One region of the Alteromonas fortis genome, then DNA from elsewhere that is predicted to be linked to it. Evidence: predicted binding sites of a transcription regulator. Region 1 holds the regulator's gene; each other region holds the start of a gene.
What was found. The regulator sigma-54, encoded in region 1, starts transcription at its own class of promoters, with help from an activator protein. The targets are predictions, from matches to a motif close to GTTGGCACGNNNNTNGNNT.
Positions count from the first base shown of each region.

Region 2: a site for sigma-54 is predicted at 3,034-3,052, ahead of nirB (nitrite reductase large subunit NirB). Genes of this name have one in related genera too.
Region 3: a site for sigma-54 is predicted at 2,641-2,659, ahead of PCAR9_RS15435 (DUF2726 domain-containing protein). Genes of this name have one in related genera too.

Region 1 covers NZ_LR812090.1:810,883-815,090, reverse strand. The annotation lists gene kdsC (3-deoxy-manno-octulosonate-8-phosphatase KdsC) at 1-410, shown strand, start outside; gene lptC (LPS export ABC transporter periplasmic protein LptC) at 407-985, shown strand; gene lptA (lipopolysaccharide transport periplasmic protein LptA) at 954-1,499, shown strand; gene lptB (LPS export ABC transporter ATP-binding protein) at 1,502-2,227, shown strand; gene PCAR9_RS03615 (RNA polymerase factor sigma-54) at 2,301-3,782, shown strand; gene hpf (ribosome hibernation promoting factor) at 3,813-4,100, shown strand; gene ptsN (PTS IIA-like nitrogen regulatory protein PtsN) at 4,114-4,208, shown strand, end outside.
Region 2 covers NZ_LR812090.1:665,548-669,755, reverse strand. The annotation lists gene nirD (nitrite reductase small subunit NirD) at 1-246, opposite strand, end outside; gene nirB (nitrite reductase large subunit NirB) at 304-2,853, opposite strand; gene PCAR9_RS03035 (SulP family inorganic anion transporter) at 3,171-4,208, opposite strand, start outside.
Region 3 covers NZ_LR812090.1:3,588,051-3,592,258, forward strand. The annotation lists gene gltB (glutamate synthase large subunit) at 1-531, shown strand, start outside; gene PCAR9_RS15425 (glutamate synthase small subunit GltD family protein) at 545-1,960, shown strand; gene PCAR9_RS15430 (hypothetical protein) at 2,157-2,606, shown strand; gene PCAR9_RS15435 (DUF2726 domain-containing protein) at 2,816-3,403, shown strand; gene PCAR9_RS15440 (5'-methylthioadenosine/adenosylhomocysteine nucleosidase) at 3,571-4,208, shown strand, end outside.

The DNA.
Region 1 (4,208 bases):
CTTTTCACACCCGAGACGGATATGGCGTGAAAGCCTTAGTAAGTAATGGTGTTAACGTCGCCGTTATAACAGGGCGTCGCTCAGCAATTGTAGAAAACAGAATGAAGGCGCTAAATGTGGCGCACATTATTCAGGGTGAAGAAAACAAAGCTGACGCGCTTGACGAGTTAATGAAAGGCCTTGGGTTAAACTCAAGCCAAGTTGCCGCCGTAGGTGATGATATGCCCGATACCGGAATGTATCAGCACGTAGCGGTAAAAATTGCGGTTGCCGATGCTCACCCTTTTGTTGCAAAACAAGCGAACTGGATCACCACACTTCCAGGTGGATTTGGTGCGGTTCGAGAAATATCGGATACCATTTTGCAGGCTAAAGGCGTTGCAAGTGACATTTTCGGAGCTAGTGTATGAGCCAGTTTGGCTTTAATCGCTTAGGTTTAAGTATATCGGCGCTATTTATCTTAGCGATGCTAATGTACATCCCAACGTGGATGGAAGAGCAGCCTGAAACTCAAGGTAGTAGCGAAAATGATGCGCTCAAACCTGCCTACAAGGCAAAAAACTTAACTACGACCTTGTACAACCAAGACGGTGAGTTAAATCACAAAGTCTTTGCAGAGTCGATGGAGCACTACGACCAATTAGGCTTTGTTTTATTCCAGCAGCCTAAATATACCCTTTATACAGAAAGTGCTTCATCACCTTGGGTTGTAACTGCCGAGGAAGGAACGCTATATAACAATGAATTAATTCAGCTTGAAGATAGCGTTGTTATCGAAAATCAAACCAGCGATGATTTTGTTAAAAGTTTATCCACGGAATACATACAGATAAATTTAGACACGAAACAAATGACATCTGATCAACCCGTTGAGATACTGGGCACGCAGTACCGTATTATAAGCAATGGGTTTAACGCGAATTTACGCACACAAGAATACGAGCTTTTAGATCATGTACAAACGACTTACTCCCCTAGCAACTAGCCTTCTACTTGCCATCGCTAGCGGTGCGGTAACAGCCAGTGAAGAAGATTTTTCACAACCCATTAAGATAGGGTCAAACACCCAGTTTATTGATGGTAAAAACAAAACAGCTCTGTACAAGGAAGATGTACTTATTACCCAAGGTTCACTACTAATCGAAGCTGATGAAGTAGAAGTAATAGCTACAGATGGCAGCGGCCGTGAAATATTTATCGCTCGTGGCAACCCTGCAAGCTATTCTCAATCACTAGAAGACGGTACACCGGTATCAGCGAAAGCTAATGAAATTCGCTATGAAGTAATTAATCGCACTATTTCTCTGGCGGGTAATGCTGAGCTACAGCAAGATACCAGTAAAGTGCAAGGTGATAAGATTACGTTCGATATGATTACTGAACAATTGCTTGCAACGGGTGGCGCCGGTGAAGATGGTGAAGGTCGTGTAACCACAGTGTTTACCCCTGACACCATTCGTAAAACATCGTCTAAGAAAGACAACGAGGACAATGAATAGCAATGGCAACTTTGAGCGCTAAAAACCTTGCTAAATCGTATAAATCGCGACAGGTTGTTCGCGACGTAAGCCTTTCAGTGTCTACCGGTCAAATTGTTGGTCTTCTCGGCCCTAATGGAGCTGGTAAGACCACTACTTTTTACATGATTGTAGGTTTGGTCAACTTAGACAAAGGCAAGATCGAAATTGATGATAATGAGCTTACTCACCAGCCAATGCATGAGCGCGCACGCCGCGGTATAGGCTACCTCCCGCAAGAGGCATCAATATTTAGAAAGCTTACGGTACATGAAAATATCATGGCCATTTTGCAAACCCGTAAAGATTTAAATTCACAACAGCAAGAAGAAGAAGCAGATGCCCTACTTGATGAATTTAATATCAACCATATACGTAATAGTACGGGGATGAGTTTGTCAGGGGGAGAACGGCGTCGCGTAGAGATTGCACGAGCTCTGGCAGCAAAACCACAGTTTATTTTGTTAGACGAACCATTTGCCGGTGTTGATCCAATATCAGTTAATGATATAAAGAAGATAATACAGCATCTGCGAGATAGGGGTATTGGTATCCTTATCACGGACCATAACGTACGCGAAACATTGGATGTTTGCGAAAAAGCGTACATTGTGAGTCATGGCGAGCTTATTGCGCAAGGAACTGCGGAACAGGTTTTAAGTAATCAAAAAGTAAGGGACGTATACCTAGGCGAACAATTCAGGCTATAGTTAGTGTAACCGAATTGTCACTTTTCAGTTTCGCTCTGGTATATTTAATTTAGAGCATTTAAATAAGACGTAGATGAAACCATCTTTACAGCTAAAATTTAGCCAACAACTTACCATGACACCTCAGCTGCAGCAGGCCATTAAGCTGCTGCAGCTTTCTACGCTTGATCTTCAGCAAGAGATTCAAGAAGCGCTCGACTCTAATCCGCTTTTAGAAGTGGAAGAAGGTAACGACGAGCCACAAGTAGAAAAGAACAATGTCGATAGTGACGATAGCGCTGCTGAAGCGACAGCTTCTGCATCAAGCGACACGCTAGAAGCAGGAGATGCACTGGAGAAGAATGACCTTCCCGATGAGCTACCTATCGACAGCACTTGGGATGAGTATTATTCCGCTTCTTCTGCGCCTGCACCTGGTCCATCTAATGATGATGAACAAATCTTTCAAGGTGAAACCACTGAAGACATCCAAGAGCACTTGCTTTGGCAAATGCGCCTCACTCATTTTTCGGATACTGACCGCGCCATTGCTACTGCAATCATCGATTCGATTGACGAATCAGGTTATTTGACCGTTACTCTTGACGATATCTTAGAAGCGGTCAACGATGATGATCTTGAAGAGCCTATCGAAATGGACGAAATAGAATGTGTACTTAAGCGCATTCAAATGTTCGACCCCATTGGTTCAGGTTCTCGTACCCCTCAAGAATGTCTTATGGTGCAATTGCGCCAGTTTTCAGAAGACACGCCGTGGCTTTCTGAAGCGAAGCAGCTTATTGAGGAATATTCAGATTTACTGAGCAGTAAAGACTACCGCACCCTAATGCGTAAGAGCCGATTAAAAGAAGATCAGCTGCGCGAAGCAATGCGTTTACTTCAAACCTTGAATCCTCGCCCAGGTAGTGCTTTAGTTACTAAAGAGCCTGAGTACGTTATTCCTGATGTCTCAGTAACCAAGAAAAATGGCCGTTGGGTGGTTGAGCTGAACCCCGACAGTCTGCCGAAATTAAGCGTAAATCAACAGTACGCAGCAATGAGTCGCCGTGCTAAGAACAGTAGCGATTCACAATTCATCCGCTCACACATGCAAGAGGCCAAGTGGTTCATAAAGAGCCTTGAATCTCGTAACGATACCTTAATGAAGGTCGCAAATTGTATTGTGCAGCAGCAAATGGGCTTTTTTGAGCACGGCCCGGAAATGATGAAACCAATGGTGCTAAATGATGTCGCAGAAATGGTAGATATGCACGAATCGACTATTTCCCGTGTGACAACGCAAAAGTATATGCATACGCCTCGTGGTATCTTCGAATTGAAGTATTTCTTCTCAAGCCACGTAGCAACTGAGTCAGGTGGTGAATGTTCATCTACAGCGATTCGTGCATTGATCAAGAAGTTAGTGGCTGCGGAAAATCCTAGCAAGCCGCTAAGTGATAGCAAGATTGCTTCGTTGTTGGCAGAGCAAGGCATAAAAGTCGCTCGGCGAACAATAGCAAAATATCGGGAATCGTTATCGATCCCACCGTCGAACCAACGCAAAAGCCTTATTTAACTAGGCTTAAATATATAAGGAAGACGAAATATGCAAATCAACCTCACTGGTCATCATGTCGAAATCACCGACTCTTTGCGTAATTATGTCGATACGAAGTTCAGCAAACTTGAACGTCACTTTGATCACATTTCTAATGTGCATGTCATCCTGAACGTTGAAAAATTAAATCAAAAAGCCGAAGCGACTGTTCATTTAAGTGGCGCTGAAGTATTCGCATCCTCAGAAAATACCGACATGTATGCGGCGATTGACAGCATGGTTGATAAACTCGACCGGCAGGTAATCAAGCATAAGGAAAAACTGAAAAAACATTAGTAGTTAATTAAGTATGGATATACAAGCCATCGTAAGTCTGGACCGCACCGAGTGTGCGGTTCAGTGTAATAGTAAAAAGCGAATTCTTGAGATCATCGCTGATATCGC
Region 2 (4,208 bases), 150 kb from region 1:
GACAACTGGCGCACCGCCTATAGACCCCAAAAGCCCGCGATAAAGCACATTTGCTTTACCAATAGGGTCGTAGTTACTAATGGCAAAAACCTGAGTTTCGCCCTTTATTTTCAAGCAGAAAATGGCCACTTGCTGTGAGTCAACAAGGGCGCAAACGCCGCTGTTTGTCACTAGGTCCTTCGTCTCACAAACAAGGTGCCATTGCACTGCCTGTTCTGACGCTATTACGTTTTGCGCAGCTGTCATAATTTGTATCTCCTAACAAGGTTGATAAGCCAGTGGCTACACCATTAAGTCTATGGACTACACCATAGAGACGGGAATAAACTGATCTTTCCCTGCTACTTTTTCAGCTTCAGTAGCTGGACGAACCTGCCCTCGCTCTGAAACAAACTGAATATTGGTGTCGCTGGCACTACTGTTTACAAATTGACGGAAACGCTTACGAGATTCAGGATCTTCAATCGTGGTTTTCCACTCACATTGATAAGCGTCGACTACAGCATCCATCTGTGCTTCAAGCTCTTCATTAATGCCAAGTGCATCGTTAATCACAACATCTTGCAGATAAGCTAACCCACCTTCTAGGTTGTCCATCCACACCGATGTACGCTGTAAGCGGTCGGCCGTTTTCACATAAAACATCAGCACGCGGTCGATGTATTTGATTAGCGTTTCCGTATCTAGGTCTGTGGCAAATAGGTCTGCATGTCGCGGTTTCATACCGCCGTTTCCGCACACATATAGGTTCCAGCCTTGCTCAGTAGCAATAACACCAATGTCTTTGCTTTGAGCCTCTGCACACTCACGGGTACAACCCGATACGGCAAATTTAATTTTGTGCGGTGCACGTAGGCCTTTGTATCGGTTTTCCAAATCAATAGCCGTGCCTACTGAGTCCTGCACACCGTAGCGACACCATGTACTTCCCACGCACGATTTCACTGTACGCAGCGCTTTCGCATACGCGTGACCGGTTTCAAACCCACCGGCTACTAGCTTTTCCCATATATCAGGTAAGTGCTCTACGCGTGCGCCAAATAAATCTATGCGCTGCCCACCAGTGATTTTGGTGTAAAGGTTGTACTCTTTCGCCACTTCTCCTAACAAAATGAGCTTCTCGGGCGTAATTTCTCCGCCAGGAACGCGAGGCACTACAGAATAGGTACCGTCTTTTTGCATATTGCCAAGGTAGATGTCGTTGGTGTCTTGCAGGGGTAGGTGTGAAGCTTTTAGGATGTAGTCGTTGTAGACTGATGCCAGAATAGAACCCACAGCAGGCTTACAAATTTCACAACCTAAACCTTCACCATGCTGTTCAAGTAACTCGTCGAAGGTGCGAATGCCGTTAACCTTAACAATGTGAAACAGCTCTTGTCGGGTATAATTGAAGTGCTCACAAATCGCTTTTGATACTTCAACACCGCGCTTTTCAAGCTCGCTATCTACCACATTTTTAAGCAACGCAGCACAGCCCCCACAACCAGTACTGGCTTTAGTTTCACCTTTTACATCGCCAACGCTGCAACAGCCACCTTCAATAGCTGAAACAATGTCGCCTTTCGTTACATTTAGGCACGAGCATATAGACGCAGTGTCTGGCAGTGCATCGGCACCTAATGCTGGTGCGGCATCGGATGATGGCAGAATTAGGCTCTCTGGGTGTTCAGGCAATTCGATGCTGTTAAGCGCATATTGCAAAAGCGTATCGTAGTCGCTGGTATCGCCAACGAGTACGGCACCAAGCACGAGCTTTTGTTCGCTATCTACCACCAGCTTTTTATACACGCCTTCAGGCTGATTTAAGTAGGTGTAACTTAGGGCACCTTCCGTACGTTCATGCGCATCGCCAATAGAACCCACTTCTACGCCCATTAGCTTCAGTTTGGTACTCATATCTGCGCCAGCGAACTCGGCATCGCCACCTGTTATATGACTTACTGCCGTGCGCGCCATGGTATAACCAGGTGCAACCAAGCCAAAAATTTTGTTGTCCCACAGCGCACATTCGCCCACTGCGTAAATATTAGGGTCAGAGGTCACGCAGTGGTTATCAATGACAATACCGCCGCGCTCACCAAGAGTTAGCGCTGATTTTCTGCCGAGCTGATCGGAAGGTCGAATACCGGCAGAGAATAAAATCATGTCAGTTTCTAACGCAGTGCCGTCTGCAAACACCATTTTATAGCGACAGGTATCACCAGCTTCGATAGTTTGGGTTGCTTTTTGGGTATGAACGGTTACGCCTAAATCTTCAATTTTGTCTTTAAGTACGGTACCACCGGCTTGGTCTAGCTGCACCGCCATAAGCTGTGGTGCGAATTCAACCACGTGAGTATCTAGCCCAGCTTGCTTTAAGGCATTCGCAGCTTCTAAACCTAGAAGACCACCACCAACGACAACGCCTACTTTGCTCACCGCTGCTGACGCTTCAATAGCGAGTAGATCGTCTATGGTGCGGTACACTAAGCAATGCTCTTGGTCATTGCCAGGGATGGGTGGCACAAATGGGTATGAGCCCGTGGCTAGCACAAGCTTATCGTAGCTAAACACCTGCCCTTCTGAAGTCGTGACTTTATTATTATCACGGTCAATATCGGTCACTAAGGCATTGGTGACTACGTTTACGCCCCATTCAGCGTATTGAGCGGGTGTGGTAAGCGCTAGGTCATCAGCACTAGCGCCACTAAAAAAAGATGACAGATAAACGCGGTCGTACGCAAGGCGAGACTCGCCGCATAAAACGGTTATTTCTACATTGGCATCGCTTTGGTGTAGCTGCTCAACAAAATGATGCCCCACCATGCCGTTGCCTACGACGACAATTTGCGTTTTTGAGTCCAATGAAGTCATGGTATTCCCCTTTTTTCGGGACAAAAAAAAGCCCGCTTCAACTTTCGTTGATGCGGGCTTCGTTGCCTATTTTGCTAGTACTGACAAGGTAACTAGCTAACACATTTTACGGAGTGTTATAAATCACACAATTTTCAGCGATTGACACAAATCACCAAAACACACTTTACGGATATAGCTATCCAAGTTCAGTGCCAAAACCGTAATCTATTGTTTTTACTTGATTTACTGAAAAATAGGTATTATTCAGACTTTACAACTGCACCAAACAAACGCAAATCTGTGTTTACTTGGTGCATTAAGCGCTATCAAATAAATTAGGCCAGTTTATCCGTTGCTACGCGGTAGCGAGGGTCTTCAACTACGTTAATTTCAACAAATTTGTCGGCCTTGCGAAGCAGTGAACGACACTCATCACTGATATGGCGAATGTGTAGCTTCTTACCTTGCTCTTCGTATTTATCTGCAAGGGTATCTAGCGCGTCGATACCTGATGAATCCCAGATACGAGAGTCTTTAAAGTCGATAACCACATCGCTAGGGTCGTTGGCGATATCAAACAGGTCTTTGAAATGCGATACCGAACCGAAGAACAGCGGGCCGTCTAGCTCATAGACTTTCCAACCGTCGTTATCGATATGAGATCTCGCTTCGATATGACGAGCGTGTTTCCATGCAAACACCAGTGCGGAAACAATAACACCCACAACAACTGCAATAGCCAGGTCAGCGATAACGGTAACGCCTGTTACTAAGAAAAGTACGAACGCATCTTCTTTGTTTACGCCGCGAATAATTCTGAATGAGGCCCACTCGAAGGTAGCGATAACTACCACGAACATAACGCCAACAAGAGCAGCAAGCGGGATCATTTCAATAAGCGGTGCTGCAAATAGAATGAAGCCCAATAGTACAAGTGCGGCAGTAATACCGGATAAGCGGCCACGGCCACCAGAGTTAATATTAATCATACTTTGACCAATCATGGCGCAACCGCCCATACCACCGAAGAAACCGTTAACAGTATTTGCAATGCCTTGGCCAACGCACTCTTTGTTACCACGTCCGCGGGTATCCGTCATTTCATCAATTAATGAAAGGGTAAGAAGCGATTCAATTAGACCAACCAAGCAAAGGATCACTGAGGTTGGTAGTACTATCATGAAGGTTTCCCAGGTGAACGGCACCATAGGAATAGCAAAGCTAGGAAGCTCGCCAGCAAGCGTTGCAGTGTCGCGCTGGTCAGCCGGTAGCAAGTCACGAACAAAGTCGATTACCGTACGTGCTTCAAGGTCAAGACCGTGTACTAATGCTGTTACCGTAACAATCGCTACTAGCGACGCAGGAACAGCTTT
Region 3 (4,208 bases), 2.8 Mb from region 1:
CCGCCGCGCGATATCTCGTATGACGCCCACGATAGCGCCATTATGGGTAACACCTGCCTTTACGGCGCAACAGGCGGTAAATTGCTTGCTGCTGGCCGCGCTGGTGAACGTTTTGGCGTACGTAACTCAGGTGCTATCGCAGTAGTGGAAGGCATTGGCGATAACGGCTGTGAATATATGACTGGCGGTATTATTGCCGTACTTGGTCCGGTTGGCGTGAACTTCGGCGCAGGTATGACAGGTGGTTTTGCTTATCTTATGGATGATGGCGACGACCTTGATAACCGTGTAAACGCCGAGCTTGTTGATGTTATGCCTATTGAAGACAAAGCGATTCTTGCTGAGCACTTACGTGGCTTAATTAATCAGCATTACGAAGAAACAGGAAGCGAGCACTCGTTGTCACTGCTTACTGATTTCGCCGCAACGCTGAAACGCTTTAAGCTTATTAAGCCAAAAACCAGTGATGTGAAAAACTTGCTTGGTCACATCAGTCGTTCAAGTGCTGAATTACGCATTCAGGCTCAGTAGGAGGATTTAGTTTATGGCAAAGAACGTATATCAATTTGTCGATGTTGAACGTATCGATCCGCCTAAAAAGCCGATCATGGTACGTAAACAAGAGTTCGCGGAAATCTATCAGCCGCTGAGCCAATCTCAAACCGAAGGCCAAGCGGATCGCTGCTTGGACTGCGGTAACCCGTATTGTGAATGGAAGTGCCCCGTGCACAACTACATTCCTCAGTGGTTAAGCTTGGCAAATGAGGGCCGTATTCTAGAAGCAGCGGAACTTTCTCATAAAACCAACAGCCTGCCGGAAGTATGTGGTCGCGTATGTCCACAAGACAGACTTTGCGAAGGGGCGTGCACGCTGAATGACGATTTTGGTGCGGTAACTATCGGTAGTATTGAAAAGTACATTACTGATACCGCATTCAAAATGGGCTGGCGCCCAGATATGTCTGACGTGGTATGGACCGACAAAAAAGTGGCAATTGTAGGTGCAGGTCCTGCGGGTCTGGCATGTGCTGATATTCTAGTTCGTAACGGCGTTAAACCTGTTGTTTACGATAAATACGAAGAAATTGGTGGCCTGTTAACATTCGGGATCCCGTCTTTCAAGCTAGAGAAAGATGTTATCAAGTTACGCCGCCAAATCTTTACCGAGATGGGTGTTGAGTTCGTACTTAACACTGAGATTGGTAAAGACATACAGTTCCAGGACTTAATCGATAAGTACGACGCCGTTTTCTTAGGCATGGGTACGTACAAGTCAATGCAAGGCGGCTTTGACAACGAACACGTTGAAGGCGTATATGATGCACTTCCTTTCCTTATAGCCAACACCAACCGCGTAATGGGTCTTGAAAAAGATCCTGCTGATTTTGTTGACATGAAAGGCAAGCGTGTTGTTGTGCTAGGTGGTGGTGATACCACCATGGACTGTGTACGCACCTCAATTCGTCAAGAAGCTGCACAAGTAACCTGTGCATATCGTCGTGACGAAGAAAGTATGCCTGGTTCACGCCGCGAAGTGGTTAACGCTAAAGAAGAGGGCGTTGAGTTTAAATTCAACCTACAGCCTCTTGATATAGCCGTTGATGAAAACGGAAAAGCCTGTGGCGTTAAGTTCGTTAAAACCGAAATGGGGCCGCCAGATGTAAATGGTCGTCGCCGTCCTGTTGAAGTAGAAGGTTCTGAACACGTACTTGAAGCAGATGCAGTTATCATCGCATTTGGTTTCCAACCAAGCCCTGCGCCATGGTTTGCCGATTTCGGCATCATGCTTGATGAGAAAGGTCGTGTACGCGCCCCTTCTGCGGGTAAGTTTGCCTTCCAAACTTCACATCCACAAGTTTTTGCTGGTGGTGATATGGTGCGTGGTAGTGACCTAGTTGTTACCGCTATCGACGAAGGCCGTAAGGCTGCCGAAGGTATCATGGATTATATTGGCGTTTAACCTTCGCGAATATTCTCTGTTATTAAAAGCTCGATAGCCTCGCTATCGAGCTTTTTTGTTTTACACGCCCCAGAAGATACGAAAAGCTCTTCTTACATACCTTAATAGACCAAGGTTTAGTTGAAGCAAAAGAATAACGCCTCTAGTATCGTAAAAATAAATAAAGAATATCGCCCACTGGATGAAGAACCTACCTATGAAGCACGTAAACACTTGGACATTTTCACTTTGTTTAGCATTAGCCTCAGCCGCTGGAAGTGCCTGTTTTGCAGACACCCTTTCCGTAGATTCTTCGTTGAAAGCCCAAATTAATGAGAAAAAAAATAACCAGGATGCGACGCCGTCTTTAAGCCAACCTACTATTGTGTCGTGCCCAGCCGAGTTTCAGCAGGTGAAAATCTCTAATGATGCAAGACAGTGCCAAGCCTTTGAAAAAGACACGTCAGCTGTGATGGTTTACCACTCACCACGCACGCCTAACGAAATACTCGGCGTTTATGAAACAGCCCATCCATCGTTAAAGTCTCATTCCCCTGTTAGGGGCCGTACTCTGCTTTCATCAGAAGATAAAACAATAAGAGTCATAATAAGCCCTGATAACGCGGGCTCTCAAGTCGATATTCTGGTCACCTCAAAAACCCACTAGAAACTAGGTTAAGTTTGCTAGCGAAATAGTTCATGTTGGCACCCGCTTTGCAATTTCATCAATAACTACTTCATGACAGCAGTAAGCGTCATTTTTATGACGCCTATGCCGTAAACAGAGTTCATGCCGCTAAGCTATATACACTGGGCTAGGCTGACCTTCAGTTACTCGTGTCATGACTTTTTCTATTGATATTTGCGAGGGTTACGATGGAATTGGCAATTATTTTAATGATGTTACTTATAGTCGTTGCACTAGGTGCCATAAAGTTGTCAGACGGTGGAGTGGCATTTCCATTTAGGCGAAAAGCACAACTGTTCACTCCGGTAGAGCATACTTTTTTAAACCTTATTGAACAGGCCGTGGGTCGAGAGTTTAGAATAGTGTGCCGCGTACGCCTTAATGACCTGGTATCAGTACGTCAATCAGCCAACAAGAAGACAGCAAGCCAAGCACTTAGCAGAGCATCTAGCAGACAACTCGACTTTGTACTGGTCGATAAACAAGATATGAGCCCTGTTATGGCTATCGATTTGGTTCACAGCCAAGGGAAAGAAGGCTATAAAACGCAAAAAGATTGGTTTGTAACGGGCGCTTTAGATGCTGCAGGCCTTCCGCACGCAAGGATTAAAGTTAAATCTGGCTACACGGTTGACGATATTCGCGAGTGCTTAGAAAACAAACTTATTCCTTATCGTCGTTTACAAAATAAAATGGCACAGCTACCTACGCACAACCCAGAACCACCCAAGCGCCCTACCCGTCCAGTACGTTCAAGCAGACCAGCTGCTGCCTGATAGGGTTAATTTAAGCTTCCCCTAGCCTTTGTTACTTTGCTGTTTTCTTACTCTCAAATAGCGGTAACAAAGGCATTTTTCTGTCAGTTTCTCTATTTTCCTTATACAATTAGTGCATTCAACAGCGTATTCACGCGTTAAATTCCCTCAACACCGTCGGTAGAGTTATGAACAAAATTGGTATTTTAGGCGCAATGGATGAAGAAGTTGCGCTACTTAAAGCATCGCTTTGGAATGTAAAAGAGACAAAGTGGAAACACCTTACATTTTATGAAGGCACACTTAACGACATGGAAGTGGTGTTAGTTAAGTGCGGCATTGGTAAAGTGGCAGCTGCTATCGCTACCACTGTATTGATTGAACAGTACGCTCCTGATGCTGTCGTGAATACAGGCTCTGCTGGTGGTTTCGACAAAAACCTGAATATTGGTGACTTAGTTATTGCAAGTCACGTTATTCACCACGACGCCGATTTAACTCATTTTGGTTACAAGCTTGGTCAATGTGCAGGTATGCCTGAAGATTTTCGCTGTGATACCGCATTAATGGAAACAGCGCGTAGTGCAGCTGCAGAGATTTCCTCATTGCAATCGACAACGGGCTTGATTTGCACCGGTGATGCTTTTATCGGGAGCGATGAAGCGGTAGCGGAATTACGTGAAAACTTCCCCGATATGAAAGCGGTGGAAATGGAAGGCGCAGCTATCGGTCAAACCTGCCATATGCTTGATACACCGTTTCTTGTGATTCGCTCGTTATCAGATATTGCTGGAAAAACATCGTCAGTAAGCTTCAAAGAATATTT